Regions from separate parts of the Stenotrophomonas sp. 24(2023) genome, predicted to be linked through region 2. Evidence: predicted binding sites of a transcription regulator. Region 2 holds the regulator's gene; the other holds the start of a gene.
The links. Region 2 encodes FliA, which starts transcription of late flagellar genes. Its sites were predicted from a motif close to TAAAGTTTNNCNNNCNNNGGCCGATAA; they were not measured.

Region 1: Q9R17_RS05740 (methyl-accepting chemotaxis protein) is a predicted target of FliA. The motif match lies at 1,587-1,613, and genes of this name have one in related genera.

Annotation. Positions count from the first base shown of each region.
Region 1 is NZ_CP133160.1:1,298,924-1,314,824, forward strand. Features, by position in the region: gene Q9R17_RS05740 (methyl-accepting chemotaxis protein) at 1-1,532, opposite strand, end outside; gene Q9R17_RS05745 (NAD(P)-dependent oxidoreductase) at 1,639-2,532, opposite strand; gene Q9R17_RS05750 (autotransporter domain-containing protein) at 2,731-6,111, opposite strand; gene Q9R17_RS05755 (TonB-dependent siderophore receptor) at 6,253-8,478, opposite strand; gene Q9R17_RS05760 (RNA polymerase sigma factor) at 8,640-9,161, shown strand; gene Q9R17_RS05765 (FecR domain-containing protein) at 9,158-10,039, shown strand; gene Q9R17_RS05770 (TonB-dependent receptor) at 10,106-12,511, shown strand; gene proC (pyrroline-5-carboxylate reductase) at 12,505-13,329, opposite strand; gene Q9R17_RS05780 (S9 family peptidase) at 13,326-15,329, opposite strand; gene Q9R17_RS05785 (alpha/beta hydrolase) at 15,326-15,901, opposite strand, start outside.
Region 2 is NZ_CP133160.1:3,994,641-4,010,541, forward strand. Features, by position in the region: gene Q9R17_RS18215 (chemotaxis protein CheA) at 1-1,737, opposite strand, end outside; gene Q9R17_RS18220 (response regulator) at 1,786-2,151, opposite strand; gene Q9R17_RS18225 (STAS domain-containing protein) at 2,148-2,456, opposite strand; gene Q9R17_RS18230 (chemotaxis protein CheW) at 2,627-3,856, opposite strand; gene Q9R17_RS18235 (ParA family protein) at 3,853-4,638, opposite strand; gene motD (flagellar motor protein MotD) at 4,644-5,654, opposite strand; gene Q9R17_RS18245 (flagellar motor protein) at 5,656-6,396, opposite strand; gene Q9R17_RS18250 (chemotaxis protein CheA) at 6,498-8,342, opposite strand; gene Q9R17_RS18255 (protein phosphatase CheZ) at 8,345-8,953, opposite strand; gene cheY (chemotaxis response regulator CheY) at 8,953-9,345, opposite strand; gene Q9R17_RS18265 (RNA polymerase sigma factor FliA) at 9,403-10,146, opposite strand; gene Q9R17_RS18270 (P-loop NTPase) at 10,143-11,030, opposite strand; gene flhF (flagellar biosynthesis protein FlhF) at 11,017-12,675, opposite strand; gene flhA (flagellar biosynthesis protein FlhA) at 12,821-14,878, opposite strand; gene flhB (flagellar biosynthesis protein FlhB) at 14,920-15,901, opposite strand, start outside.

The sequences.
Region 1 (15,901 bases), 1.8 Mb from region 2:
TCGCCACGCACGGCGAAATCGCCGGCCGCCGCTGCAGCCGCCAGCTGCTGGATCTGCTCGTTGATGGCCCCCAGGTTGGCCTTGGTGGTGGCCATCGCCGCGGTGAACGCCGCCCGTTCGCCCGGCAGCGGCTCCATGTCCACGCTCAGGTCGCCCACCGCATAGCGCTGCATCACCTCGACCAGGCGCTGGGTGACCGCGTTGCCGGCGGCCACCAGCGCGTTGCTGTCGGCCACCATGCGCCCGTACTCGCCGGGGAAGGCGCGCGCGTCCATGCGGTAGCTCAACTCGCCCTGCGCATGCCGGTGGGCCATCTCCGCCTGCGCGGCCATCACCGCCTGCAGCTGGCCACGCATGGCCTGCATCGACAGCAGCAGGCGCCCCACTTCGTCATTGCCGGCTGCAGGCAGGGTGGAATCCAGACGCCCGGCGGCCACATCACCTGCCACGCGCACGGCCTGCGCCAGCGGCCGGATCGCCAACCGCTGCAGCAGCAGGTACACGCCACCACTGAGCGCCAGCGCGGCCACCACGCCCACCAGCAGGATGATCCACAGCAGCTGCCGCGCCTGGGCCACGATCACCGCATGCGGCACCACCACGCCCAGTGCGAAACGCTGCGGTGCATCGCCCACCTGCAGCGGCACGTACAGGCGCACGTTGCCGGCCGCATCCGGTGTAAATGCCTCGAAGGCACGGTTGGCAGCAATCTGCGCCAGCATGCGCTGGGTCAGCGCATCATGGCGCGGCCTGCCGATCTCGGCGGCGTCGGCCGAGGCCAGCACCACGCCCTTGGGTGAGAGCAGTTCGACATGGCCGGCCCCCATCGGAGTCAGCGTCGCCAGATGCTTCTGCAGGGCCGCCAGCGAGAAATCAACGGTGAACACGCCCAGGAACGTGCCGGCGCCATCGATGATCGGCGTGGTCAGCGTGCTCATCAGCACCTGCTTGCCGCCGATGTCATAGGCGTAGGGCTCGCTCACCTTGGGCTGCCTGTCGCGGCTGGGCACGATGTACCAGTCGGCTGAACCGTCCGCCGCTTCGGTGTAGTCGGTCATCGGCGACTGCTGCGGCCTGCCGTCCTGCCAGGCCCAGTAGCTCATGAAGCGGCCACTGGCATCGTGCGCTTCGGTGTTGATGAAATCCGCATCCTTGCCATCGAAGGCATTGGCTTCCCACATGGTGCTCTTGCCCAGCCACTCCGGGTGCGCCTGCAGCTGCCGCCCGAGGATCGCCGCCAGGCTGGCCCGGTCCGGCGCATCGCCACGGGCGCGCTGGGCCAGCACGGCTTCCACCATGGCATCGTTGCTGGCAAAGGCCGTGCCCAGGTCGGCGGCCACCTGGCGGGCTTCGGCGGCGGCTTCGCTGGCCATGGTCTGCCGGGACGCCGCCACCAGCGCCGAACTGGCCTGGCGGTAGATCAACAGGGCCGTGATGCCAAAGCACAGCAGTGCAACCAGGGCGGTGCCCAGCATCAACTTGTTGGCGATGCTGCCGGGACGGGCGGCGGCAGCGTGGCGGGACGGAGACATGGAAGGGGGTTCCGTGGCAGGACCAAGGCGCGGCCACGGTGGCCGTGCACGCTGATAGCGGCCTGGGACGGACAAGGTTGAGCCGCCGGGGCGGCCCCACGGCCCATCATTCAGCCACGCGGTCGCCGATCCACTGCGCGCGTGGCAGCACCTCGATGCTGCCCACCGCATACTGGTGCAGCACTTCCTCCGGCCCGAACCGCGGCTGCCAGCCCAGCGCCTGGCGCGCGCGGCTGCCGTCGTAGACCCGGTCGATGGACAGCGGCAGCGGCCAGCCCCGGCGGTCGAACTCGGCCAGCAGCTGCGGCACCCGCTGCTGCAGCACCTGGCGCGGGTGGCTGGCCAGTGCCAGGCAGTCGCCACGCAGGAACGGCGTGGGCGCGGCCACCAGGTAGCGCTGGAAGCAGTCCCCGGTATTGGTCAGTGCCGCTGCATGCGCGGTCGCCACATCACGCGCATCGATGCCGCGGTGCAGGCGGAACATCGCCATGCGCTCGGGGGGTTCCGGGAAGCAGCGCGACATGCGCAGCACGCGCACGGCGAAGGTCTCGCTGGCCGCCGCCTGCACGACCGCTTCGGCCTGCAGCTTGGTCCGGTGGTAGATGGTACGCGGCAGCGGCGCGACATCCTCGTCGATCCAGCGGCAGCCACCGGCCACCACGGCATGCCCGTACAGCGCCGTGGTGCTGGTCAGCACGAAGCGGCGCACGCCGGCATCGCGGGCCAGCTGCACCAGCGTGGCCGTGGCTTCCACGTTCACCTGCTGGAAGACGGCATCGGGAATCAGCCCCACGTGCGGCGCATGCAGCGCGGCGGTGTGGATGACCGCATCCACGCCCTGCACGGCGCGCTCCAGCGCCGCGCGGTCGGTGATGTCGGCAATGATGCGGGTGGTCGCGAAAGGACTGCGGTCCAGCCCCGCCACCTCATGCGTGGACGCCAGCGCGCCGAAGATGGCGCGGCCGATGCGTCCGGAACTTCCGGTCAACAGGATCTTCATTGAATCCATTCACTCACAGCGCCCGGGAGCTACCGGGATGTCCTGATTCTAGGCGTCGATGACGACAGCGGCGATAGGATTCATTGAGCTGCAGCCGTACGGTTGCATCGGCAATCGTCCTGCCGGCGGCACCTGCCATGCTCCAAAAAAAAGGGCGGCCCGAAGGCCGCCCAATGCCCTTGCACAGGGCGGTGCGGATCAGAAGCGGACGGACCAGCGCAGGTTGGCCGCGTGGTCGCGGCTTTCATCGCCGAACTGGCCGCTGTAGCCGAGTTCCAGCTGCTGGCGCGGGCTCAGCCAGGCCGACAGGCCCAGTTCGGCCACCACGGCGCCATCGGCAAGCGGCGCACCGCTGACCGCGAACGCGCTGCCACCGCTGAAGGCCAGCTGGGCAACCTGGTCACGGTCGCCGCTGGCGCGGCGGTAGCCCAGGCCGCCACGCACGTGCAGCCAGCTGTCCTGCTGGAACGAGGCCTTGAGCCCCTTGTCGAAGCGCACGCCGGCCGTGGCCAGCGTGGTACGCGTGTCGCCCACCTGGCCGTGCAGTGCGGCTGCACCGCCGCGCTCGCGGACGTCATCGACATCCACTTCCACGCGTGCCAGCTGCAGGTACGGCTCCAGCCCGGCCTCGCGGCCGCCGAAGCGGTAAGCCGCCTCCACGAAGGCCTGGCGCGTGGTGGCGTCATAGCTGGCCGACAGGCTGTCACTGAAGCCCTGGAAAGCAACCTGGCGGGTGCTGTCGATGTCATGGCGGCTGTAGCCCAGGCCACCGCGCAGGCCGAACGCACCCCACGCATGGCCCACATACAGGCCCAGATGGGTGTTGTCCGCCTTCGAACGCGCCGCGCGGCCGTCGGCCTGCTTGATGTCGGTACGCCCGCCACCGGCCAGCACGCCCAGCTGCCAGCCACCGAAATCATGGTCCACGCCGACCAGCACGCCATGGCTGTTGGCTTCGGTGCGTGCGGTGTTGGCCGTGCCATCCAGGCGGTTGTTGCCACCGGTCACCTGCACCCAGGCTGCGCTGTGGGTGTCACCGGCATCGCCCGGGGCGCGGGCCGGCAGGGCGCGGGCCAGCGCGGCATCACGCACCTGGCGGCTGTCCTGCAGCAACGCCAGCGGGGTGGCCGCATGCAGTTCACCGCTCAGGCCATCCAGGGCCGCGCCCAGCTGCTGCGGGAACAGCTGCGTCAGCGGCCGCGGCAGGCCCTGCGCGATCGCCAGCGTGTCCGCACTGGCGGCCACCGCCTGCTGGTTGCCGGTCACTGCGGCGCTGGCCAGTGCGTTGCCGCGCACGACATCGATCTGGGCGCCATTGGCGGCGTAGGCCAGGTTGAACTTCAGGAACGGCGAGAACGCGCTGAAGTCGGTCTTGGCGAACTGGCCGTTCACCCCGCCGGTGGCGGTGATGAAGTTGAACTGTTCGCCCAGGTAGTACACGCCCGGTTCGGGCAGCGCGACCAGGGTGCCGCCCAGGGTGGCGGTGCCGTTCACGCGCAGCTGGTCGCTGCGACCACCCGGGGCCAGTTCGGCGGCGTAGATGCCGGTGGCGGTCTGCACGTAATCGCCGTTGATGGTCAGCGTGCCGATGGAGTTGCCCGGCGCGATGGTGCCGGCCACGGTGGTGCTGCCCAGCTGGCCGGTGCCCTTGAGCACGCCGTTGGCGCCGACGAAGGTGGTGCCGCCGGTCTGGGTGCCATTGAAGGACACCACGCCGCCGTTGATCGTCAGGTTGCTGTCCTTCAGCACGCCGGTGCTGCTGACCTGGGTGAGGCCGCCGGCCGTGTTCAGTGCGGTGGACACCAGGCTGCCGTTGAGCAGCAGCTGGCCGCCCTGCACATCCACGGCGGAGGTGAGCGTGTTGCTGCCGTTCAATTCCAGCGTGCCTTCGCGCAGTACCGCACCATTGAAGGTGTTGCTGCCGCTCAGGCGCAGCCAGCCGATGCCGCTCTTGGTCAGTGCGCCCGGGCCGCCGATGTCGTTGGTCCAGTCATCCCACGCATCGCCCTCCCACACCTTCAGGCCGCCGGCCTTCTGGTTCATCACCACGTTGGTATCCACCCGCAGCGAACCATAGCCTTCGATGGCCTTGCGCAGGTTCAGCAGGCCCCAGCCGTAGATCTCATCGATGCCCGGTGCACCCAGGTCGGTGGTGGTGGTCAGCAGGATGTCGCGCACCTGCGCGCTGTCCAGGTAGGGGAAGCGTTCGAACAGCAGGCCCAGCGCACCGGTGACGTGCGGGGCGGCCATCGAGGTACCGCTGAGCAGGGCATAGCCATAGGTGGCCACGCGCTGCTGGATGTCCAGGCTGACGTTGCCGTTGGCATCGATGCCCACGCTGCCGGCCAGGTTGGAATCGGCGCCATAGGCGGTGGACACGATGTCCGACCCCGGCGCGGCCAGGCACCAGTTGGCGCTCAGGCCGCACTTGTTGGAGCGGCTGCTCAGGGTCAGGTTGGTGCCGACGTTGACCACGCTCAGCCAGTACGGTTCGATCTCGGCGAAGGCACGCGGCAGGGTCGCGTACATGCCGGCGATGGGGCTCTGGGCCGGGGTCGGGATGACGCTGTTGGTGTTGCCCGCCGCCCAGACCTGGATCATGCCGCGCGTGCGCGACCCCTCGGCGAAGGTGTTCAGGTAGGCGCGGTCGCCCGGGTCATTGTAGATCTCGTCCAGTTCCTGCGCGCTGGCAGGTTCGTTGACCAGGCCCCAGCTGTGGTTGATGGCACGCACGCCCTGTGCGTTCATCTGCGCGTACATGTCCTCGAAGGCACTGAGCTTGGGCCCCACCGCGCCCAGCGTCACCACCTGGTAGCCCTGGGCCGTGCGCTGCCACTCGCGCACGCTGTTGGAGAACAGACGCGCGACCGTCAGGTCCGAACCGAAGGAAACGCCATGCATGCCGTTGCCATCGCGGTTGGCGGCGATGGTGCCGGACACGTGCGTGCCGTGGATCTCGAACTGCATGCCCGGCTGTACGTATGCACCGGATTCGATGATGCGGCGGATGTTGTCCGGCACGTTGGCGTTGTAGCCGACATAGCTGACCTGCACATCATCACCATCGCTGGCGAAGCAGGCCGCCGGGCCGCGGACCACGGTGGTGTTGGTGCAGCGGGTGCCATCGGCCAGCAGGTCGGCCACGCGGATGCTGCGATGGTTCTTGCCGGCGAATTCGGGATGGTCCAGGCCGGTACCGCTGTCGAACACGCCCAGGCGGATGCCCTGGCCGGTCAGCCCGCGCGCATAGGCGTAATCGGCGTTGATCGCGCCCAGGCCCCAGTCCGTGTTGAATTCGGTGCTGCGCCAGCTGGCCGGGTCACCCGGGTTGCCGAGCAGCGCCGTGGGGGCATCCCCGGGGACGGCGGCCGGCGCTGGCGCCGGCATGTCGGCCTGGACACCGGCCGAGGACGACCAGGCGGCCTGCCACTGGCGCTGCTGCTGCCAGTCCTCGATCGACGGGCGGGCCTGCGCCGGCAGGGCAGCGGCGAACAGCAGCGAGCTGGTCACGGCAAGCGCAAGGGCGCTGGGCAGCGGGGAACGGGTGCGGGACGGACGGCCAAGCAGCGGGTGGTTCATCGGGCAACTTCCTGTGTTCGGGGATCAACCAGAAAGTTAACTGCAGATAAACGCAAACACCCCCAGTTACGATCGCGTGAATTTATGAACGCATTCACGTTTCACGCGGACGGCGCCCCCACGGCGCCGTCCGGCCGGGCATCACCAGCTGAAACGTGCGGTGGCGGTCACCGTGCGGCCGGTGCCGTAGTAGCACGAGGACACCCCGGTGCAGGTGGACACGAAGCGCTTGTCGGCCAGGTTGCTGGCGTTGATGGACAGCAGCGTGCCCACGCCACCGATGGCGCCCAGGTCGTAGCGGATGGCCGCATCCCACAGGGTGTAGGACGGAATGTGGAACGCGTTGGCGCTGTCGCCATAGCTCTGGCCGTTGTAGCGCACGCCCGCCGCCAGGCTCAGCCCCTCCAGCGCGCCGGCCTGGAAGGTGTAGTCGCCCCACAGCGCCGCGGTCCAGTCCGGCACCATGGCCAGCTGCTTGCCGGTGTAGCCGCTGGTGCTGCGGGTGACCTCCGAATCCATCCACGAGGCCGCACCGATCACGCTGAAGCCGGCCAGCGGGGTGATCCGCCCTTCCAGTTCCACACCACGCACCCGGCCTTCGCCCCCCTGTATCTGGCACCGGGCGTTGCCCGTGCTGCCACAGTTCATGTGGCCGATGTCCGGGTCGTCGACGAGGATGTTCTGCTGGCGCAGGTCGTAGGCCGACAGCGTGACCAGGCCATCGATGCGCGCCGGCTGGTACTTCACGCCGGCCTCCCACTGCTTGCCGGTGACCGGATCGAAGGGGGTGCGCGTGAACGACTGGAGGATAGTGCTGCTGGCCGGCTGGAAGGATTCGGCGTAGCTCAGGTACGGGGTGAAGCCACTGTCGGTGACGAACAGCACGCCGGCATTGCCGGTGAACGCTTCGTTCTTGATGCGGCTGGGTACGCGTGGCGCGTAGACCCCGGTGGCCACGGTGTAGTTCTGTGCCCAGGTGTCATCATCGGTCCAGTCGTAGCGGCCACCGGCGGTGAAGCGCCACGCGCCCAGCGCGATCTGGTCCTGCACGTACACGCCGGTCTGGCGGTTGATGCCACCGGAGTAGCCGATCGAGGTGGTGGCCGGAATGTAGCCGCTGTACACCGGGTTGAAGATGTCGATCGCCGTGGGCTGGTCGTTCGGCGTGCCCATCGTGCCGCGTGCGGCGGTCCAATCGGCCTTCTGCCAGTCCACGCCCAGCAGCAGGGTGTGCTCGGCCGCGCCGGTGCTGAATTTTCCGGTCACGCGGGTATCCACCGTGTCCCCGCGCGAATCGCCCTCGCCCCAGGTGGCGCGGCGCTTCTGCGTGCGCCCATCCGGGTTCAGCCCACCATTGGTGACCACGGTCCGGAAGGTCGAATCCACATGCGTGCGGCGCGCGCTCTGGCTCAGCGTCCAGTGCGCGTTGAAAGCGTGCTCGAACAGCCAGCCGGCGGTCCATACCGTGCGGTCGTAGGTGTTCCAGCCCGGTTCGCCGATGAACGTGGTGTTCTTCATGTAGCCGTAGCGGGTCGGCTGCAGGGTGCCTGCCTGCGGTAGGAACTGGTAGGTCGAACCGCCGTCATCGCGCTGGTACAGCCCCAGCAGGGTCAGGCGGGTGTGCTCGGCCATCTGGAAGGTGTAGCTCGGTGCCAGGAACCCGTGCTTCTGCTGCGTGTGGTCGATCTGGGTATCGCCATCGCGGTACAGGCCCACCAGGCGGCCGAGGTGGCGCTGGTCGGCCGAGGCCGCCCCCACGTCGAACGCGCTGTTGTACTGGCCGTTGCCATCGATGCCCACGCGCAGCACCTGCTGCTGGTCCGGGGTGGGGGTCTTGCTGACCTGGTTGACCATGCCACCGGGCGCCACCTGGCCATACATCACCGCTGCCGGGCCCTTGAGCACCTCCACGCGGTCCAGGTTCCAGCTGTCGACCATGGTGCGGTTCCACTGCCCGCCCTGCGGCGCGCGCATGCCATCGAGGGTGACGTTGTTGCTCCAGCTGCCGGCATCGAAGCCGCGGATGCGGAAGTCATCCACGCGGTTGTCGATGCCGGTGCTTTCCAGCGATACGCCCGCGACATAGCGCATGGCCTCGTTGAGGTTCTGCACGCCGCGTGCATCCAGTTCCTCGCGGGCGATGACCGACACCGACCGGGACATCTCGGCCACCGGCGTATCGGTCTTGGTCGCACCGGAGGTATGGGTGGTGGTGCGGTAGGCATTGACCCGCACCGCATCCAGGGTGGTGGCGTCACCGGCATCGGCCGGGGCCTGCGCGTGTGCGGCCAATGGCAGGGCCAGCAGCAGGGCGGCGGACAGCAGCGTGCGCGCGGGGGCGCGGGAGGGGAAGGCGATCAGGGACATGGCAGGGCCTGCTTGGGGAGGAAACGCCCGGAGCGGCGGCTGAGGCGCGGGTTACGATTGTGTTAACGATAGCAGATGCGAATGCTTCGCACTAACATTGGAACAGCCTGCAGGGATGCAGGGCCTTCGCGCACGCCCTTCCGCCCTTTCCCGCCCGACGCATGACATCACCGCCTCCCTCATCCCCACCGGCCCCGTCGCTGGTTGCTTCGCTGGTGCGCCATTACGACGAACTGGTGGCCTACGTGCGCCGTCGCTTCGGTGCCCCGGGCATGGCCCGCGAGGTGGTGCACGATGTCTGCGTACGGCTGCTGGAAGCCCCCGCACGCACCGATGCGCAGCAGCCGATCGCGCTGCTGCGACGCATCGCCCACGATGCCGCGGTGGACCGCTGCCGTGCCGAAGACCTGCGCCGACACTGGGTGGAAGCACGGCAGCAGCTGCCCGATGCGCCCTGCCCGCAACCGGCGATGGAACAGCGCCTGGATGGCGAACAGGAACTGGCGCGGCTGGTCGCGACCATCGAGGCGATGCCACGCCGTCGCCGCCAGGTGTTCATCCTGCACAAGATCCACGAGGTACCGCAGGCGCAGGTCGCGCAGCGCATGGGCATCGGTTTGAAGGCCGTGGAACGGCACCTGCGCCTGGCCATGGCCAGCTGCCGCGCAGGGCGGCTGGCATGAACACGCCACGCGACAGGCCCGGCACCCGCGAGCGCCACGACGCAACGGCCACCGACGGCATGCCCACGCCAGCGGTCGCAGCAACACCGATCGACCGCCACCGCGATGCGCTCCGGCAGCTGTTCCCGATGCCGGACGCGCAGGCCCTGCGCCCGGCACGGCGCACGCCCGCGCTTGCCGGCACCGCCGCAGGCTGCCTGCTGGCACTGGTCGGGCTGTATGCATGGGACCCCGGCCTGCCCGCCAGCGACATCCAGACCGCGCCCGGCGAGCGGCGCGCCCTGGTGCTGGCCGATGGCAGCCGCCTCACCGTTGATGGCGGCAGCCACGTGCGCGTGCAGCGCCATCTGTTCAGCCGCCGCGTCGCGCTGCTTGAGGGGCGGGCACGCTTCGCGGTGGTGTCCTCGCACTGGCGCCGGTTCCAGGTCGATGCCGGCCCGGTGCAGGTACGCAACTACGGCACGGTGTTCGATGTCAGCCGCCGCGGTGCGCGCAGCGAGGTGATGCTGTGGCGGGGCAGCGTCGGGGTGCGCGTACCGGCACAGGGTGATGAGCAGCGGCTGCAGCCCGGGCAACAGGTCAGTGCCGGCCCGGACGGGGTCGGCCGGCCGATGCCGATCACCGCTGGCCAGCAGGACTGGCCACAGGGCCGCCTGCAGTTCAGCGCCACGCCGCTGGTGCAGGTGCTGGCCGAACTGCAGCGCTACCACGCCGGCCGCATCGTACTGGACGACCCCACGCTCGGCACGCTGGCGGTCTCCGGCGTGTTCGACAGCGATCGCAGCGCCACCGCCCTGGCGCTGCTGCCGGACATCCTGCCGGTGGTCGTGCAGGCCGGTGACGATGGCAGCGTGCACATCCAGCGGCGGCCGCCATGACGGCCGAGGGTGGGTTGGCGGCCGTGCCGGACGGCAGACAGCACGAACCCCAGTGAAGGACCCTGCATGACCCGCTCTCCCTCCCCGGCCCTGCGCCGGCTCGCGCCCGGCCTGCTGGCCGCCTGCCTGTGCACGGCCCTGCCGGCCCTGGCCCAGCCCACGCCAGCGCCCCGCACGATCCACGTCGCCGCCGGGCCGCTGGAACAGGCGCTCAACAGCCTGGCCCGGCAGACCGGCCTGCAGCTGCTGTTCCCGTCTGATGCCACCGCTGGCCGCAGTGCGCGGGCGCTGGACGGCACGCTGGCCCCGCGCGATGCCCTGCAGCAGCTGCTGGCAGGCCACCCGCTGCAGGCCGAGGAACGCAGCCCCGGCGTCTACGTGATCCGCGCCACCGCCCCGGCTGCCGCACCGCGTGCGCCGGCGCCGCCGACGGCCTCTGCGACCTCGCTGGCCCGGGTCACCGTGTCGGCCTCCACCGCGCGCATGCCGCAGGGCGAAACGGCCATGCCCAACACCATCACCGTGCTCACCCGCCAGGACATCGAGCAGCAGCTGGCGCTGGGCGCGGATGTGTCACGGCTGCTGTCCGCGCAGATTCCCGCCTTCGCGCCAGCGCGCGAGAAAATGTCCAACTACGGTGAAACGCTGCGCGGCCGCGGCATCCTGTACATGGTCGACGGCGTGCCGCAGTCCACGCCGCTGCGCGACGGCTCGCGCGATTCACACACCATCGACCCGGCGATGATCGAGCGCATCGAGGTGATCCACGGCGCCAACGCACTGCAGGGCATCGGCGGTACCGGCGGCATCGTCAACATCATCACCCGCAGCGCGCCGAGCGAGCCGGGCACGTTCATGCTCGACAGCACGCTGTCGCTGTCCACGGCCGCACCGCGCCGCAGCGATGACGACGGGCAGCGTGCCTCGGCGCTGATCGGCACGCGCGGCCGCCACCTCGACCTGGTCGCCGGCCTGGCCTACGAGCGCCAGGGCCTGTACTACGACGGCAAGGGCCGCGCCATCGGCACCAACGCGCAGGGCGAGCTGATGGATTCCACATCGTCGAACGTGTTCGCCAAGGTCGGCTGGAACTTCGACAACGGCCAGCGCCTGCAGTTGATGGCCAACCGCTATGAACTGCGCGGCCTGGACAACTACCTGGCCGTGAATGGCGACTACCGGCTGGGCAAGCCCACCGTGTCGGTGCGCGGCGACACGCCACTGGACCCGCCGATGAACCGCTCGCAGTCGCTGACCGTGGACTACAGCGCGCCCTCGCTGCTGGGCGGGCGCTTCCAGGCGCAGGCCTTCGCGGTGGATTTCGAAGGCCGCTACGGCGCCAGCCAGTGGGACCCGTGGGGCAATACCGGCGCCAACGCTGCCTGGGACCAGACCCAGAACGAATCGGACAAGCGCGGCTTCAAGCTGACCCAGGCCTGGCAGCGCATCGGCGGCAGCACGCTCGACCTGACCGTGGGCATCGACGGCCTGCGCGACCGCACCCACCAGGTGCTGCTGGCCAGCGGCATGAACTGGGTGCCGCAGACCACCTACCAGAGCCTGTCGCCGCTGCTGCAGGTGCACTGGTGGCCCACCGCGCACGTGCTGCTGTCCGGCGGGCTGCGCTATGAGAAGGGCGAGCTGGAGGTCGGCGATTACACGACCCTGCCGCGCTATGGCAGCCGCGCCGTGGCCGGCGGCAAGCCGACCATGAGCGAGACCCTGCCCAACCTCGGCGCGGTCTGGTACATCAACGACCGCCTCAACGCTTACGCGTCGTATTCGGAAGGCTACACCGTGGCCGATGTCGGCCGCGTGCTGCGCGCGATCACCCTTCCCGGCCAGCGCGTGGACAGCCTGGTGGACCTGTCCCCGGTGGTGTCCAACAACCGCGAAGTGGGCCTGGAATACGACGACGGCCGCTTCAGCGGCGACATCGCCTACTACATCTCCGAATCGGACCTGGGCTCGCTGCTGGTCTATGACGCCGGCATCGATGCCTACAACGTGCAGCGCCAGGCCACCAAGGTCGAAGGGCTGGAAACCAACCTGGCGGTGCGCCTGGGCGACAGCCGCGTCGGCCTGGGCTATGCGCGTGCCAATGGCCGCTACGATGCCGACCAGGATGGACGGCTGGACAGCGACCTGGCCGGGGTGAACATCGCGCCCAACCGCATGACCGCCTTCTGGGAACAGGCCTGGACGCATGCCTTCAGTACCCGCCTGCAGGCCAGCCGCGCCTTCGACCGTGACTTCAGTACCCGCGGCAAGGAAACCGCCCGCTTCAACGGCTACACCACGCTGGACCTGGTGGCGCGCTATGCGATGGACCAGCACGTGTTCACCCTGGGCGTGCAGAACCTGGCCAATACCCAGTACATCAGCTACTACTCGCAGACCACGCCCACCAACCCGAGCTATTTCTCCGGGCGTGGGCGCGTGCTCAAGCTGACCTGGCAGTACCGCTACTGAGCCGGCGGTGTGGCCAGTGCCCGGCTGCGGGCACTGGCCGCAGCCACGGCGTCATCCACCTGCTGCGGCCACCCGGCCTGCTGCAACACGGCGATGGCCGCCTCGGTGGTACCGCCGGGCGAGGTCACGCGTTCGCGCAGCTGCGCCGGCAGCAGATCGGTTTCATCCAGCATGCGCGCCGCCCCCAGCAGGGTCTGCGTGACCAGCTGCCGCGCGGTGTCCGCCGGCAGCCCGCGCGATGCGGCGGCGTGCTGCATCGCTTCGGCCAGCAGGCACAGATAGGCCGGGCCGCTGCCGGCCACTGCCGTCACCAGATCCATCTGCGCTTCATCGTGCAGCCACAGCGTCGCACCAGCGCCGCTGAACACTGCCTCGATCTGCGCCCTCTGCCCGGCATCCAGCACCCCGGCCGCGTGCAGCGCAGTGATGCCGGCACCGATCGCCGCCGGCTGGTTCGGCATGCTGCGCACCACTGTGTCGATACCCAGCCACTGCTGCAGCGACGCAAGCGTGACGCCCGCCATGATCGAGATCACCTGCGGGCGCTGGCGCACGGCCAGCATGGACAGTGACTGGCAGACCTCATGCGCCACCTGTGGCTTCACCGCCAATACCCACACCGGTGCCTGCCGCACGGCATCCGCCGCCTGCGCGTACACGCTGACCCCCAGCTGCGTGGCCAGTGCCTCACGCGCGTTCGCCAGCGGATCGGCCACGGCGATCCGTGCTGGTGGCGTGCCCCGCCGCAGCAGGCCCTCCACCAGGCAGCGCGCCATCTGCCCGCCACCGATGAAGGCGATCTCCACGGCGTGGCTCATCGCGGGCGCTCCACGCCCAGCTGCGTATCCAGCCAGTCCAGCACCCGCTGCTGCACATCGCGCCCGTGCGCCTGTTCGAAGAACCAGTGCGGGCCACGCGGGTAGGTCACCATCTGCACCGGTGTTCCGCTGAAGCGCAACGCGCGGTACAGCATCTCGCCCTGCGCCAGCGGCACGCGCTTGTCCTGCTCGCCATGCAGGATCAGCACCGGCACGCGGATGCGGTCGGCATGGCGGATGGGCGAATGCGCATCGTAGGTGGCACGGTGGGCCAGCGGATCGCCGAAGTAGCCGGGCAGATAATCGGGGGTGTCGGTGGTCAGCGCCATCGCCCCGATGTCGATCACCCCGGCACCCACGATCGCCGTGCGGAATCGCGTGCTCTGCGTGACCGCCCATGCCGCCATGTAGCCACCGTAGCTCCAGCCGCCGATGGCCAGCCGCTGCGGATCGATCACGCCCTCGCGCTCGAGCATGTCCACGCCATCGAGGATGTCCTGGAAGTCGCCGCCCCCCCAGTCGTTGCGCGCCATTTCCGTAAAGGCCGCGCCACCACCTTCGGACCCGCGGGGATTGGGCAGGAACACCGCATAGCCGTGCGTGGCCAGCAGCTGCGCCCAGTCATGCCATGACCCCAGCCAGCCCGACCACCATGCCCAGGCCGGCCCGCCATGGCCCTGCACCAGCGTGGGCAGCGGCGTGCCCGGCTTCCAGCCCGGCGGGGTCACCAGCAGGCCGGTGATGGGCAGGCCATCGCGCGAGGATGTCCAGGCCAACTCGCGAACCTGCCCGTGCGCCCAGCCCGCCACTTCCGGGTGGGTCGTGGTACGCGCGGCCAGCGCCGTGCCATCGAACGTCCACACCTCGGTCGGCTGGTCATCGGCGATGCCCAGGTAGGCGGTGCGGCCGGTACGCGAGGTGCTCAGTGCCGCGAACGGAATCTGCGGACGTGCCACTTCCTGCCAGCGGCCATCGCGGGCCTGCAGGCGCAGGAAGGCACCGCGCACGCCGCGCTGGCCCAGGCCGACCAGGGTGCGCGCATCCTGCCAGCGCGCCTGCCACAGCGTGCCCTTCCAGTCGCCTGCCAGCACCACGCGGTCGCCACTGGCGATGTCCTGCACGGTCAACGCCGCCACCATGCCGTGCTCGCCCAGATGGCCATACAGCAGACGGCGGCCATCGGGCGACCACTGCAACGGGTGGGCGGACGCCCGCGGTTCCAGCACCTTCACCAGCGCGCCGGTGGCGGCATCCACCAGCACCACGCGCGAGCGGTACCAGTAGTCATTGAGCGTGGTGCCCTCGGACACGCGCAGCGCCAGCGTGCGGCCATCCGGCGCCCAGGCCAGGTCATGTACCTGGGTTCCCACCGCGCTGAGCGCGCGGGTGGCACCGCTGCGCAGGTCACGCAGCCATGCCCGTGCGAACCGTGTGGGTTGTTCCACCACCGCGGCATCATCACGCGCATCGCGCCGCGCCACCTCCGCCGGGCTGGGCGCATCAGTGGCGATGTAGGCGATGCGCGCGCCATCGGCGCTCACCTCGAAGGCCGATACCGCACCTGCTGAACGGGTCAGCGGCTCCGCCGCCGTGCCCTGTGTGTCCAGCCGCCATACCTGGGTATCGGCCGTGTCCGCTGCCGCGCTGCCCGCCGGCAGCGGTCGATTGGACAGGACATCCAGGAAGCGGCCATCGGCACGCCAGCGCGGGTGTTCCTCGTTGGCGCCGTCCGGGGCCGGCAGCGCGATGGCCGCCCCGCTGCCGGACGCCGGTACGCGCCAGATGCGGCTCAGCGGCGGCCGGCCCTGGTCCTGCGGTGTTCCCACCGTGTAGGCGATCCAGCGGCCCTGCGGATCGATCTGCGGATCGCCGACGGCCTTCAGGCGCATGATCATGTCCGGCGTCGGCACCACCGCCGCCGGCCGATCGGCCGCCTGTGCGGTCCAGGCCATACCGGCGCACAGGCAGGCAACAAGCATCCGGGGCAGCAGTGGCATCATGCGGCGGGTTCCTCCTGTCGGGTATCGCTCAGATGATGGCGCATCCATTCCGCGCCGCGGGCGATGGCATCCTGCGCCTGCGTGGACACCGCCATGGCCTCGATGAAACTGTGTGGTGCACCGGCATAGATCCGCGTCTGCACCCGCACCCCCGCTTCTGCCAGGCGCTCGGCCATGGCCTGGTTCTGCTCGGCCAGCACGTCACGGTCGCCCCACAGCAACAGCGCCGGTGGCAGCGCATGCAGCGCCGCCTGCAGCGGTGCCGACAGGGGCGTGGCCACCTGCTCGGCCCCCGGGCCCAGGTAGGCCTGCCAGAACGCATCCATTTCCTCGCCGCTGAGCATGTCATCGGCCGTGCCCAGGGTGGCGCGTGCGACGGCCGACAGTACCGGCGTCCACGCACCGTAGTTCAGTACCAGCGCACGGACATGCTGCAGCTGCCCGGCCAGGCGCAGCCGCAGCGCGGTGGCCACGGCCAGGTTGGCGCCGGCCGAATCACCGGCCAGCACCACGCGCGTGCCATCGATGCCCAGGTCGGCACCGTGCGTGCGCAGCCATTCCAGTGCGATCAC
Region 2 (15,901 bases):
CTCGCTGAGCGAGAGGATCGGCAGGTACTCGCCACGCACGCGCAGTACGCGGCCGTCGCCGGCCATGGTGCGGATGTCCTCGGCCTGCGGCTGCAGGGCTTCCAGCACGTAGGCCAGCGGCAGGATCAGGGTTTCACCGGCCACGGCCACGGTCATGCCATCAAGGATGGCCAGCGTCAGCGGCAGCCGGATCAGCACGCGGGTGCCGTTGCCGGACTGGCTTTCCAGCTGCACTTCGCCACCCAGCGCCTGGATGTTGCGGCGGACCACGTCCATGCCCACGCCGCGCCCGGACAGATCCGTGACGGCATCGGCGGTGGAGAAGCCGGGCTGGAAGATCAGGTCCCATACCTGGGCATCGGTGGGGTTGTCCGGCACGCTCAGGCCGCGCTCGAGCGCCTTGGCCAGGATCTTGTCGCGGTTCAGGCCGCGGCCATCGTCGCTGACTTCAATCACGATGTGGCCACCCTGGTGCGATGCGGCCAGGGTGATGGTGCCGGTCTCGTCCTTGCCGGCGTCGCGGCGCACGTCCGGCATTTCCAGGCCGTGGTCGATCGAGTTGCGCACCAGGTGCACCAGCGGGTCGGCGATCTTTTCGATCAGGCCCTTGTCCAGCTCGGTGCCTTCGCCGACGGTGCGCAGGCGTACCTGCTTGCCCAGCCGGGTGGACAGGTCGCGGACCAGGCGCGGGAAGCGGCGGAACACCGCATCCACCGGCAGCATGCGCACGCCGATGACGGCTTCCTGCAGGTCGCGGGTATTGCGTTCGAGCAGGTCCAGGCCGGCGAACAGGCGCTCGGCATGGACCGGGTCGATGGCATTGGAGACCTGCTTGAGCATGGCCTGGGTGATGACCAGTTCGCCCACCAGGTTGATCAGGGCGTCGACCTTGTCGACGCTGACGCGGATGGAGGTTTCCGCCTCATGGTTGCCGGCTGCGGCGGCCGGCGCGGCAGGTGCCGCAGCAGCGGGGCCGGCGGCAGGTGCCGGTGCAGTGACCGGCGGTGCCTGGGTCGCCAGGCTCGGCGGCGCGGCCGGACGGATGTCCAGTTCGCAGTCATCCACCACCCAGGCGAAGGTATCTTCGATCTTGCTGCGCGGCACCTTGCCGACCAGCCCCAGATCCCACGCCAGGTGGGCTTCGAGCGGATCAAGCTGGCTGAAGCCGGGCAGGCGTTCCATGCGCGCAGCCACCTGCAGCGCACCGAGGTGTTCCAGTTCGCGGATGATGCGCAGCGGATCATTGCCGCTCATGAACAGCGACGGCGCCGGCACGAAGCCGATCTGCCAGGCTTCGGGCGTGTCATCGACCTTGGCGGCCGCAGCGGCCGGCGCGCCGGGGGCAGCCTGGCCGGACAGCACGGCTTCCAGGCGTGCCTTCACCGCAGCAACGGCAGCCGGGTCGGCCGGCTGGCCGTGCTCGGCCTCGCGCAGCAAGGCACGCAGCACGTCCACCGAGGCCAGCATGGCATCCACCGCCGCCGGTTCCAGGGCACGCTTGCCGGCACGCAGCTCATCCAGCAGCGTTTCCAGCACATGGGTCAGGCTGGCGATCGCATCGAAGCCGAAGGTGCCGGCGCCGCCCTTGATGGAGTGGGCCGCGCGGAACACCGAGTTGATGATCTCCGCATCCTGCTGCCCCGATTCCAGGGCCAGCAGGCCGGCCTCCATTGCATCGAGCCCTTCGCGGCTCTCTTCAAAGAAGGTGGCGTGGAAGCGTTGCAGGTCCATGCTCATGGCGGTGGCGGTCCGGAAGCGGGGAAGGAGGGCGGGGCGGTGGGGCGATCAGCCCAGCACTTTCTGCACGGTGGCGACCAGCTGTTCGGGGTTGAACGGCTTGACCAGCCAGCCGGTGGCGCCGGCGGCCTTGCCTTCGGATTTCTTGTCTGCCGCCGATTCGGTGGTCAGCATCAGCAGCGGGGTGAACTTGTAGTCGGCCAGCTGGCGCAGTTCACGGATCAGGGCGATGCCATCCATGTTGGGCATGTTGACGTCGGTCACCACCGCGTTGAAGCGCTGGCCCTTGGCGCGAGTGAGCGCGACCGCGCCGTCTTCGGCTTCTTCGACGGCAAAACCGGCCGAGGTGAGGGCGAAAGAGACCATCTGGCGCATCGACGCCGAATCGTCCACCACCAAGATACGTGCGCTCATGCAGCGTTCTCCACAGATTTCAGGTTGTCATGGGGTACGTCCAGGCCCAGGGCCTGGGTGACGCCCAGCAGTCGCGCGGCGTCACGGAAGGTTGCGGTGCAACCCTGGAAGGCGGTGTCCAGCCCCGCGTTGCGGCGGGCCTGCACGAAGGCGCACAGCACCTGCACGGCGGCAGTGTGGATGCGACCGACCTGGCTTGCGTCCAGGGTCAGTGCGCCGGCCTGTTCCAGCAGGGGGGCCAGGCGGTTCTTGAGCTCGGTGCTGGCCTCGATGCCAAGGTCTTCACCCAGTTCGACAGTGCTCATCGTTGCTCCGGACAAACGGTTCCGGGATCTATAACGGCACCCCGTGGGGGTTCTTTAGGGGGATTCCGTGGAAGGCATCCACGCATGGCGTGGATCTACAGGAGGCGGGCATCCACGCGGGGCGTGGGTGTGCGCGTGGCCGGGTAGATCCACGCCATGCGTGGATGGGGTCAATTCAACAGCCGGGTGGCGTCGAGCAGGATCATCGGCCGCTGGGTGACGCGGGCCACGCCGCGGAAGATATCGTTGGAGATCTGGCAGATGCGCGCGGTATCGGGCGGTTCGATCTGCGAATCGGTGAGGTTGGCGACATCTTCCACCGCCGAGACACGCAGCCCCAGGGTCTCGCCATCCTCTTCCAGTACCACGATGCGGGTCTGCGCATCTTCGGCGGCCGGGGAGGTGCCCAGGTGCAGGCCGAGGTCGATCACTGGCACCACCTGGCCACGCAGGTTCATGATGCCCAGCATGGCCGGGGCGGTGCCGCGCAGGGGCAGCAGCGGCACGGGCAGGACCACTTCCTGCACCTTCAGCAGCTCCAGTGCGTAGGCCTGGCTGCCGCAGCGCAGGCGCAGCCAGCGCGAGGTGCGCTCACCGGCGCGGCGGCCCTGCGGGTGCGGGCTGCTGGCCGGACGGGTGTTCTGGGCCTGCAGTTCCTGCCAGCTGGACGGGCGGCCCGGGGCCTCCTGCGCGGGGACGGCCGGTGCGGGACGCGCCGGCTGTGCGCGGGCGGCAGGAGCGACAGGGCGCAGCGGCGCGGCCGGGGCCGCTGCAGGCGCGGCTGCCACGGGTGCGGCGACGCCGGCGGCGACGTCGAACGCGGCCTGCAGGCCCGGGCTGTCGGCATGGGTCAGCGTGCTGCTGTCGCCCGGCGCGGTCTCGAAGATCACTTCGTCGGGCAGATCGTCCCAGGTTGGCTCGCGTGCCGGTGCTGCCGCTGCCGCGACGACGGGCGCGGTTTCGTGCAGCACCTCATCGGGCAGGTCGTCCCAGGTGGGTTCGCGTTCGACGGCCGGTGCGGCGGCCTGCTGCGCGGCGGCGAAGGCTTCTTCGAAGGCGGCCTCCAGTTCGGGCGTGTCGCCGGGCACGCTGCGCGCAGGTTCACTCATGGCCACGGCGGCAGGTGCCTGCATCGCAGCGAGAGCTTCCTCGAACGCGGCTTCCAGTTCGGGCGTGTCGCCGGGCACGCTGCGCGCGGGTTCACTCATGGCCACGGCGGCAGGTGCCTGCATCGCAGCCAGAGCGTCCTCGAATGCGGCTTCCAGTTCGGGCGTATCCCCCGGCACGCTGCTGGCCTGCGCGGGTGCGCGGTCCGGTGCAGCGGGTGTGGCAGGGGCGGCCGCTGCCGCGTCGCCGAGCAGGGCTTCCAGGTAATCGTCCAGCGCGCCGACGGTACTCATGCCGCCTCCTGTTCCGGTACCCGCGCGTCTTCGGCCAGTACCCAGTTCAGCGCACGGCGGTAGGCGGCCAGGCCGCGGCCCGGGTAATCATCGCCCAGCACCGGCTGGGTCAGGCCGGCCGCGTTGCTGATGCGGGTATCCACCGGAATGGCGTCTTCCCAGACCCGGCTGCCGTGGCGGTCCTGCATCGCGCGCACCGATTCGTTGCCGGTACGGGTGCGGCGGTCGAACAGCGTGGGCAGGATCGAGATCGGCAGCGGGCGGCGGCGCGAGCGTTCGACCATTTCACCGGTACGCACCATGCCGTCCAGGCCGTGCAGGGCCAGCGGCTCGGCCTGGGTCGGGATGATCAGGCGGTCGGCGGCGGCCAGGGCGTTGATCATCAGCAGGCCCAGCGTCGGTGCGCAGTCCAGCAGGATGTAGTCGTGCTGGCCCTGATGGCGGGCCAGCGCGTTCTGCAGCGCCAGGCCCAGCCCCGGCTGGTTGGCGCTGCGGCGTTCCAGGGTGGCCAGCGCCGGCTGCGCGCACACATGGTCCAGGCCCGGGATCGCGCTGGGCTGGCGCAGCGTGGCCAGCTCCGCCGGCGGCGTGGCGAACAGGTCCAGTACACCCGGCGGGGGCGGTTCGGCGGCGACGCCGAATGCCCGCGTCAGCGATGCATGCGGATCCAGATCGATCAACAGCACGCGGTGGCCAGCGGCGGCCAGGCCGCGGCCGAGGGCCAGGGTGGTCGTGGTCTTGCCAACGCCGCCCTTCTGGTTGGCGACTGCCCAGATGCGCATCGCACTCACTCCTTCATTGCAGGGGGAACGGCGGCGCCTACGCGGCTGCCGGCCGGCACCGGTGGCAACCGCACCGGTGCAGTGGGGGAAACAACAGGGGATGCCGGGGCGGTGGGCGCGGCATCGGTCGCGCCGGCGTTGCCGGTGGCGGCATTCAGGCGGGCGCCGAGCGGGTCCACGGCATGGCTGGTGTCGGCCAGGATGATGACCATCACCCGCCGGTTGCGGTTGCGCCCTTCGGCGCTGCTGTTTTCTTCGCGCGGACGGAACTGGCCGTAGCCGACCATCGCCAGCCGCGAGGGCTGCACGCCCTGGTCGGCGAACAGGTGCACCACGCTGGCCGCACGGCCGGCCGACAGTTCCCAGTTGGAGGGGAACTGCGCGGTGGCGATCGGCACGTTGTCGGTGTGGCCTTCCACGCGGACGCTGTTGGGCACATCGCGCAGCACGCCGGCCAGGCTGGCCAGGGTGTCGCGGGCATGCACGTCCAGTGCGGCCGAGCCGGTCGGGAACAGGATGTCGCTGTTGATTTCCACCTCGATCCACAGCTCGGTGCGGCGCACGCTGATCATGCCGCGGTCGATCAGCGGTGACAGTGCGGCGGTGAGGCGGTCGGCGATGCTGTTGAGCTGGCGCTCGGCACGGGCCAGCTGTTCCTGGTTGTGCACCGAGACCGGCACCCGCATCTGCGAGGCCATCGATGGCAGCAGGGTGGGGTCGTGCGACGGGGCGGGTGCGGACGGCCCGATCCGGGTGCCGGACTTGATGACCGAGGGGCTGTCCCAGCCCCCGCCCTGGACCTGCTTGTTGCCGACCTGCACCGGGTTGATGGTGCGCGGCGCGCCGCCGAAGGCATCGGTCAGCGCGTCGGCCATGATGCGGTACTTGCCCTCGTTGATCGAGGAAATGGCGTACATCACCACGAAGAATGCCAGCAGCAACGTCATCAGGTCGGCATAGGGGATGGCCCATGCCTCGTGGTTGGCGTGTTCTTCGTGGCGCTTGCGGCGGGCCATGTCAGTGCAGGAAGCCGGACAGGTTGGTTTCGATGTTGCGCGGGTTCTCGCCCTGCGCGATCGAGATCAGGCCTTCGATGACCATTTCCCGGTCGCGGCTGTTGTGGGCGATGACCGCCTTGAGCTTGGCGGCGACCGGCAGGAACAGCAGGTTGGCCGAGGCGATGCCGTAGATGGTGGCGGTGAAGGCGGCGGCGATGCCGTGGCCGAGCTTGCTGGGGTCGGCCAGGTTCTTCATCACCGCGATCAGGCCGAGCACGGCGCCGATGATGCCCAGGGTCGGGGCGTAGATGCCCATGCCCTCGAACACCTTGGCCGCGGCCTGGTCCTGGTGCTCCTGGCTGCTCAGTTCGATTTCCAGCATGTGCCGGATCGATTCGGGTTCCACGCCATCGACCAGCAGCTGCAGGCCCTTGCGCAGGAACGGGTCCTGCTGCGCATCGACCTGGGCTTCCAGGCCCAGCAGGCCCTGGCGGCGGGCGATGTTGCTCCATTCCACGATCTGCTGGATCAGTTCGCGGCGATCGCTGTGCGGCGGGCGGATCACCCAGCGCATGATCCTGAAGGCGTGCTTGAACACGGCCGGGGTGGTGTGCAGCAGGATGGCCGCCACGGTCCCCACGATGACGATCACGAAGGCAGCAGGCGACCACAACGACGCCAGGCCGGCGCCCTTGAGGATGCTGCCGCCGACCAGCGAGGCCAACGCCAGGAAAAGTCCGATGAGGCTGAGTCTATCCATGGTTCCGGTATCGGCGTGTGTGAATGGGACTTGAGACACCGGGAGATTGCGTACAGACGGTAGTCACAGTTTTGGGTTCGCCGGGCCGGGCCCGGCGGGCGTCAGCGCAGGCCGTCCACATCCAGGATCAACGCCATGCGGCCATCGCCGATCAGGGTGGCGCCGGCGTAGCCACGCAGGCCACGCAGTGCCTTGGGCAGCGGCTTGATGACCACTTCCTCGCGGCCACGGACCTGGTCCACCACCAGCCCGAAGCGGGCTTCGCCGGCCTGCAGCACCACGATGGTCAGCAGCGTGGCCGGCATCGGTTCCACGTCCAGCCAGTGGCGCAGGTCCACCAGGGGCAGGGTGTGCGAGCGGCGGTCGAGCACGGCGCGGCCATCGAACCAGCCCAGCGAGGTGGCCGGTGCATGCAGCACTTCCATCACGCGGGCCAGGGGCAGGGCATAGACATCCTCGCCGGCCTGCACCAGCAGGGTTGGCAGGATGGCCAGGGTGAGCGGCACGCGGATCATGAAGCGGCTGCCCCGGCCCAGTTCGGACTGGATCTGGATCTGCCCGCTCAGTTCGCGGATGCGCGACTGCACCACGTCCATGCCGACGCCACGGCCGGAGATGTCCGTGACTTCCTGCTTGGTGGAAAAGCCGGGCAGGAACACCAGGTGCAGGCATTCTTCCCCGCTCAGGCGCGCGGCCACTTCCGGGTCGATCAGGCCCTTTTCGCGCGCCTTCTGGCGCAGGCGTTCCGGATCGATGCCGGCGCCGTCGTCCTGCACCTCGATGCTGACATAGTCGCCTTCCTGTTGGGCCGACAGGCGCACGTGGCCATTGCGCGGCTTGCCCTGCGCTTCGCGCAGGTCGGGCATCTCGATGCCGTGGTCGATGGCGTTGCGCACCAGGTGCACCAGCGGATCGGCCAGTGCCTCGACCAGGTTGCGGTCCAGTTCGGTTTCGGCGCCGACCAGTTCCAGTTCCACTTCCTTCTTCAGGTTGCGGGCAACGTCGCGCGCCACCTTGGGGAAGCGCGAGAACACCTTGCCCACCGGCTGCATGCGGGTACGCATGACGGCCGACTGCAGGCGCGCGGTGGCGATGTCCAGCGTGGACACCGCGCGGTCCAGTTCCTCGTCGCGCAGGCGGATGCGCAGGGTCTTCAGGCGGTTGCGCGACAGCACCAGTTCGCCGATGAGGTTGACGATGGCATCCAGGCGCTTGGTGTCCACGCGCACGGTGTGCTCGGCCTCGGCCAGTGGCTTGGCCGCTGGCTTGCTGGCCGGTGCCGGCACGGCGGCCGGGCGCGGCATCGGCACGGGGGCAACGGCAGCGGCCGGCGCCACCGGCCGCGCACCGGGTGCGGCGCCCCCATGCAGCTGGTCCAGTAGTGCTTCGAATTCGTCTTCGTTGATCAGCCCGTCGTCGGCCCTGGCCGGTGCGGCGACCGCCGTCGGTGCCTTGCCGCCATGCAGTTGGTCGAGCAGGGCTTCGAATTCGTCTTCGGTGATGAGGTCGCTGGCGGGCGCGGCCGGGGCCGGGGTGCTGGCGGGCGAGGGGGTGACGGTCGGCGCGGTGCCGGCCACATCGAACTGTGCGATCAGCTCCGGCGGGGCATAGCCCGGCTCGGTGCCGGCCGAGACCGAATCGAGCATCGACTGCAGGTAGTCCAGCGACTGCTGGGCGGCGTCGAAGTGATGCGGCTGCAGCACGGCCTGGCCGGAGCGGGCCATGCCGAGGGTTTCTTCGGCGGCATGGCACAGCTCCACCATGGCGGTGATGCCCAGGAAGCCGGCACCGCCCTTGAGGGTGTGGTAACCGCGGAAGACCGCATTGAGCTGGTTGCTGTCCTGCGGCGCCTGTTCCAGCGTCACCAGCTGTTCGCCGAGGCGGTCCAGGATTTCCTGGGCCTCGATGATGAAATCGGCGGCGATGTCGTCGGACAGGGCGGCCATGGTTACAGCCCCAGGTCCGACAGCAGATCGTCGGCGTCGTTCTGCGAGACGGCGTGGTGGTCCACGCCCTTGACTGCGGGGCCAGCCAGTGCCGGTTCTTCGCGGCGGTGCTGTTCCGGCGGCAGGCCGAGCGCACCGAAGCCTTCATGCACGCGGCGCACGATGCCGACCACGCGGCGGATGATCTGCCCGGTCAGGTCCTGGTAGCTCTGGGTCAGGGCGATTTCGGTGAGGTTGTGGCGGATGCGCTCCAGCTGCACGTCCTGGTCCGGCTGCAGGCCATCGGCGCGCAGCTGCTCGGTCAGGGTGCGGCATTCCTCGGCCAGGTCCAGGGTGCGGTGGGTGGCCTGTTCGGTCATCGCCACCACGTGGTCCAGGCGCGCGCAGGCGTCGTCCAGCTCACCGGCATCGCTGGGTACGGTCGGCAGTTCGCCCAGGGCCTGGCCCAGTTCGCGGGCCAGGCGGCTCAGGCCGGCCATCATCGGCTGGGTGCGCAGCGCCACCAGGCCGTCGATCTGCTGGCGCCAGGCGCTTTCATCACCCGCTTCCAGCGCGTCCAGGGCTTCCTGCAGGCGCAGGGCCAGTGCGTTCCTGTCGACCGTGCTGTCCATCAGGCGCTGGCCGCCAGGCGTTCGAAGATCTTGCCGAGCTTCTCTTCCAGCGTCTGCGCGGTGAACGGCTTGATGATGTAGCCGTTCACGCCGCTCTGGGCGGCTTCGATGATCTGCTCGCGCTTGGCTTCGGCGGTCACCATCAGTACCGGCAGGGTCTTGAGCTTGGCGTCGGCGCGGATGGCCTTGAGCAGCTCGATGCCGGTCATCACCGGCATGTTCCAGTCGGTGACCACGAAATCGAACGGCTGGCTCTGCAGCAGTGCCAGCGCCGCATGCCCGTCCTCGGCTTCGGCCGTGTTGGTGAAGCCCAGGTCGCCGAGCAGGTTCTTGACGATTCGACGCATGGTCGAGAAGTCGTCGACGATCAGGATGCGCATGTTCTTGTTCAAAACGGATTTCCTTTGTTGTTCATTCTTCAGGGCCGGCGTGGGCCGCCCTGAACAGATTCATTGTTCCAGCCCGGCGTCGGCGGCTTCAAACACCTTCAGGCGGCCGCGCAGGCGCAGGACCGCCTGGCCATGGATCTGGCAGACCCGCGACTCGCTCACGCCGAGCACTGCGCCGATCTCCTTCAGGTTCAGTTCCTGCTCGTAATAGAGCGAGAGCACCAGCTGTTCGCGCTCGGGCAGGTGGCCGATGGCCTTGCCCAGCTCGCGGCCGAACTCGCCGCGCTCCAGCACCTGCTGCGGGGTCGGGCCGCCTTGGGCGATGGTGTCCAGCTCGCCCTGGTCCTCGATGCGCGATTCCAGGCTCAGCACCTGGCCGCGTGCAGCATCTTCCATCAGCCGCAGGTAGTCGGGCAGCGGCATCTCCATGGCGGCGGCCACTTCGGTGGCACTGGCGGCACGGCCGCTGGCCTGTTCCAGCCGGCGGATGGTGGCAGCCGCATCGCGTGCGCGGCGGTGCACCGAGCGCGGCACCCAGTCGCCCCGGCGGATCTCGTCGATCATCGAGCCGCGGATGCGGATCGAGGCATAGGTCTCGAACGAGGCGCCCTGGTCGGCATCGTAGCTGCGCGAGGCTTCGATCAGGCCCATCATGCCGGCCTGGATCAGGTCGTCGATCTCCACGCTCGCCGGCAGGCGTGCGGCCAGGTGGTGGGCGATGCGCCGCACCAGGTCCGAATGCTGGGTGATGCAGTCGGTCGCAGCGGCCCGCTGGACCTCCTTGTACTGGGCGGCGGCTTTCATGCGGCCACCCCGCGCTGCTTGAGGATGCGTTCGAGGAAGAACTCGACGCCGCCGCGCGGCTCGGTCGGGGCCTGCCAGCGGGCGGTGCGGCGGGCGATCTCGGTGATCGCCTGCGCGGCCGGGCTGGACGGGTAGGCCTTGACCACCGGCTGCTGGCGCTGCACCGACAGGCGCAGCCAGTCATCCTGCGGCACGCAGCCCAGGTAGTTCAGGGACACGTCGGCGAGGAACTTCTCGCACACGCGCACCAGCTTTTCGTACAGCACCCGGCCCTCGTTGGGGTCGCGCACCATGTTGGCCACCACCTGGATGCGGTCCACGCCGCGCTCGCGCGAGAGCACCTTGATCAGCGCGTAGGCGTCGGTGATCGAGGCCGGCTCGTCACAGACCACCACCACGGTGTCCTGCGCGGCCTGGCAGAAGGTCAGCACGCCGTCGGTGATGCCGGCGGCGGTGTCCACCACCATGATGTCCAGCTCGCGTTCCAGTTCGGAGAACACGTTGACCAGGCCCACGTGCTCGGCCGGCTGCAGCTCGGCCATGTGGCGGCGGCCCGAGGCGGCCGGGACCACCAGCACGCCGTTGGGGCCTTCCACGATCACGTCTTCCAGCGAGCAGCGCCCGGCGACCAGGTCGGCCAGGGTGAACGTGGGGTTCAGGCCCAGGATGACGTCGATGTTGGCCAGGCCCAGGTCGGCATCCAGCAGCAGGGTGCGTTTGCCCATGCCGGCCAGCGCCACGGCCAGGTTGGCCGAAACGTTCGTTTTGCCCACGCCGCCCTTGCCGCCGGTGACGGCGATGGTGCGGACCGGGCCCAGCGGCTGGCTGCGGGTGGCCGACAAAGGGAAGTTCTTGGTCAGCTTGGCGTATTCACGCGACGGCATGGTTCAACTCCGGGTTGCAGGGCATATCGGCCGCTCGGCGCAAATCTTCAAGGCGAAGTACGAGATTGGCTGCACTGGCCCGGTGCAGGTCCTCCGGGACGTCCTGCCCGTCGGTTACCCAGGTGATCGGCAGCTGGTGGTCCACGGCCACCGACAGGGCGCTGCCGAAGCGGCCGGTCTCGTCCAGCTTGCTCAGGACCAGGCCCTGCAGGTTGGCCGCGCCGAAGCGGCGGACGACTTCGTCCATGTCGCCGAAGCTGGTGTTGGCCGGCAGCACCAGCAGGGTGCGGACCTGGTGGGCGGCACGCAGCCATTGCAGCTGTGCGGCCAGGGCGCGGTCGCGCGGCCCCAGGCCGGCGGTGTCGATCAGGACCAGCTTGTAGTCCTTCAGGCGTTCCAGCAGCTGGCCCAGGTCGCTGCCGCTGCCGGCTTCGTGCACCGCAATGCCGAGCTGGCGGCCATAGCCGTACAGCTGTTCGCGGGCGCCGATGCGCAGGGTATCGGTGGTGACCAGGGCGACGTCGCGGGCGGCGTGCTTTTCGGCAAAGCGCGAGGCCAGCTTGGCGATGGTGGTGGTCTTGCCGGCGCCGGTCGGGCCGACCAGGGCGATCACCCCGCCTTCCTCCAGCGGATCGGCCGGGGCGATCGGCAGCTTGCGCGAGAGCAGGCCCAGCATCAGCCCGCGGCTGCGGTGGGCTTCGGTCTCCAGCGGGATCTGCATGGCCACGTCGCGGGCGATGCCGGCGTCGAACCCGTATTCGTCCATCAGGTCCAGTGCGGCCGCACGGACCGGGCTGCCACGCAGGCGTTCGTCGGTGAAGCGGTTCATCTCACGCTCGATGACATGGCGCATGCCGGCCACCTCCTGGCGCAGCTGGCGGATTTCTTCTTCGTCGCGGGCCACCAGGGTCAGCGTCGGCGGGGCGACGACCGTGGGGGCGGTGACCGCCGCTTCGGTGCCGGCCGCCACGGCGGGCGCGATGTCCTGTCCGGGCGCAGGCGCGGCGGCCACGGCGAAAGAGGGCAGCGGCAGCGGCGGCGGCAGGGACGCGGCCGTGGCGACGGCAGCGGTCGCGGCCTCATCCAGCGGCGGGTCGATGATGAAGCGGGCGCGGTTGGGGGCCGGCACCGGTTCACTGGCTGCCGCCGGTTCGGCGGCCTGCCCGGCCGCGCTGTCGGCGGCAGCGAACGGGGTGAAGATCTGTTCCGGCAGTGCCGGTTCATTGACGCTGGCCCGTGCCAAGGTTTCGGCGAAGCCGCTGCTGCCGCGGGTCGGCACGATTTCGTCGGCACTGTCCAGAGTGCGGCCGGTGGCACCTACGGCGGCGCGGGCCAGGGCGGCCACGGCCGAGGTGGTGGCGGCCACCGGGTCCGGGGCCAGGGCAGCGGTCTTGCGGCGGGTGACGGCCGCGATCATCGCATCGGCGGCGCTGCGCGGCTTGGCCGGCCTGGGCGGGGCCACATCGCGGCGCGAGGCTTCCAGCGCTCGCTGCACGGCGCTCTCGTCATAGTTGGCTGCAGCGACGATTTCGATGCCTTCCTCGATCCGGCGGTTGGACAGGATCACCGCATCGGGTCCATGTTCCTTGCGCACCAGGTTCATGGCCGAGCGCATGTCGGCGGCAACGAATCGTTTGATTTTCATGCTGTGGTCACGGGACGAAGTCGGCGGAGTGGGAGCGGGAGAACGCGGGTGGTCGGTGGTCTGCACGGTTCGGGTTCCCCTCGGTGTCGGTGTGCTGCGGTGTAGTGAAAATGGTGTCTGTTTTCTGGCGCGTCGGAGGGGCGGCTCAGCTGATCGTGCCGACCAGCTTCAGGCGCTTGTCCTCCGGCACCTCGCTGTAGGCCAGCACCGACAGCGACGGAACGCTGTGGCGGACCAGCCGTGCCAGCGCGGCACGCACCGGGCCTGGTACCAGCACGACCGCCGGCTCGTTGCGGGCTTCCTGCTTGCTGACACAGTCGGCAAGGCTCTGGTGCAGCCGTTCGGCGAGACCGGGTTCCAGCGCGGCGCCGTTGCCCTGGGTGGACTCCTGCAAGACGCGTTCCAGTTGCGGGTTGAGGGTGAACACCGGCAGCTCCGGCGACATGCCGGCGATTTCCTGCACGATGAAGCGGCCCAGCGAATTGCGCACGGCGGCGGTGAGGGTGGCCGCGTCCTGCGCATGCGGGGCGTGCTCGACCAGCGATTCGGCGATGCGGCGCAGCTGGCGGATCGGAATGCGCTCGATCAGCAGGTTCTGCAGCACGCGCACCACGGTGGACAGCGGCAATGCCTTCGGCGTCAGGTCTTCGACCAGCTTCGGCGCGCTCTTGGCCAGGGTGGCCAGCAGCTGCTGGGCTTCTTCGTGGCCGAGCAGCTCCGGGGCATGCTCGCGGATCAGGTGCGAGAGGTGGGTGGCGACCACGGTGGCCGGATCGACCACGGTGTAGCCCATCGATTCGGCCTGTGCCCGCTGGTGGGGCTGGATCCAGGTGGCATCCAGGCCGAAGGCGGGATCCTTGCCGGCAATGCCGTCCAGCGGGCCCAGCGCGCTGCCCGGGTCCAGCGCCAGTTCGCGGTCGGGATGGATGTCGGCGGTGGCCACCGGCACGCCATGGATCAGTACCCGGTAGCCGGTGGCCGGCAGTTCCAGGTTGTCGCGGATGTGCACGGAAGGAATCAGGAAGCCGATGTCCTGGGTCAGCTTGCGGCGCACGCCCTTGATCCGGGCCATCAGTTCGCCGCCCTGCTTGGCATCCACCAGCGGGATCAGCCGGTAGCCCACTTCCAGGCCGAGCGGATCGACCGGGCGCAGTTCGTCCCAGCTCAGTTCGGCCGTCGGTGCCGGCGAGGCCGGGCGGCCCATAGCGTCCAGCGCGATGCCGTCCGGGCCGATCGGCTCCGGCTTGGCCGGGGCCTGTTCCTTCTTCCACAGCTTCCAGGCGATGAAGCCCAGGATCGATGCCAGCGTCAGGAAAGCGACGTTGGGCATGCCCGGCACCAGGCCGACCAGCCCGATGATGCCGGCGGCGATGGCCAGGGCGCGGTACTGGCCGAACACCTGGCCGATCATGGCCTGGCTCATGTCCTGGGCCCGCGAGGCGCGGGTGACCAGCATGGCCACCGCGCTGGACACCAGCAGGGCCGGCAGCTGCGCGACCAGGCCGTCACCGATGGACAGCAGCGTGTAGGTGGCCGCGGCATCGCCGAAGGGCATGCCGTGCTGGGCCATGCCCACGGCCAGGCCACCGATCATGTTGATGAACAGGATGAGGATGCCGGCGATGGCATCGCCACGGATGAACTTGCTGGCACCGTCCATCGCACCGTAGAAGTCGGCTTCCTCGCGGACTTCCTCGCGGCGCAGCTTGGCTTCCTCGCGCGTCAGCAAACCGGCGTTGAGGTCGGCGTCGATGGCCATCTGCTTGCCGGGCATGGCGTCGAGGATGAAGCGCGCGGTCACTTCGGACACGCGGCCGGCGCCTTTGGTGATGACCACGAAATTGATGATGGTCAGGATCGCGAAGACCACGATGCCGACCGCGTAGTTGCCACCGATGACGAATTCACCGAAGGCGGCGATCACCTTGCCCGCCGCCTCGTGGCCGTTCTGGCCGTTGAGCAGGATCACGCGGGTGGAGGCCACGTTCAGCGCCAGCCGCAGCATGGTGGTGATCAGCAGCACGATCGGGAAGATGGTGAAGTCCAGCGGGCGCTTCACGTAGACCACCGCCAGCAGCACCATCAGCGAGATGGCGATGTTGAAGGTGAACAGCGCATCGAGCACCGGCGGGGCCAGCGGCACCACCACCATGGCCAGCAGGGCCAGCACGATCAGGGGCGCACCCACGCCGCTGCGGATCATGTCCAGGATGCGGCGGGCATTGAAGCCCTGGATCTGCGCGCTCACGGCTGGCCTCCATTGGCGAATTCATCCACGTCCACGCGCGGCGGCGCCGGCATCGGGCCGGTGCGCCAGGCGCGCAGCTGGTAGACGTAGGACAGGACCTGGGCGACGGCTGAATACAGTCTCACGGGGATTTCCTTGCCGAGTTGCCCTTCCCGATACAAGGCGCGTGCCAAAGGCGGGGCCGAGACGATGGCCACCTTGTTGCCGTCGGCCACTTCACGGATGCGCAGGGCCAGTTCGTCCACGCCCAGGGCGACCACGGTGGGGGCGCCCATGCGGCCGCCTTCGTATTTCAGGGCCACGGCGTAGTGGGTCGGATTGGCGATCACCACATCGGCGGTGGGCACCGCTTCCATCATCCGGCGGTTGGCCAGCTGCTGCTGCATCTGCCGGATGCGGCCTTTCACTTCCGGGCTGCCTTCGCTTTCCTTCAGTTCCCGGCGCAGCTGCTCGCGGGTCATCTTCAGCTTGCGCATCCAGTTCCAGCGCTGGTAGGGGGCATCGATGGCGGCCAGCACCAGCATGGCCACGGCCGTGGCCAGCAGCAGTTTCAGGGTGAACCCCAGGCCGTGGCCGATGGCGCTTTCCAACGGCTGGTGCAGCAGCCCGCGCAGGGTATCCATGCTGGTCCATACGGCCAGGCCGGCGGCCGTGCCGACGAAGGCCACGCGCAGCAGCGACTTGATGAACTCGGCGATGGCTTCCGGGCCATACAGGCGCTTGAGCCCGGACAGCGGGTTGAGACGCTTGAAATCGGGGGTCATCGCCTTGGCCGACCAGCGCAGGCCGCCCATCACCAGCGGCGAAAGGAAGCTGGCCAGCAGGCAGACGATCACCAGCGGGGCCATGGCCAGCAGCAGGCGCAGCAGCAGGTCGCCGAAATGGCCGACCATTTCCTGGGGGTGCTGGCGCAGGGCCAGGTCCGGGCGCAGGGCCTGCTTCATCCAGGCCACCGCGCCGGCGGCGATCGGGCCGCTG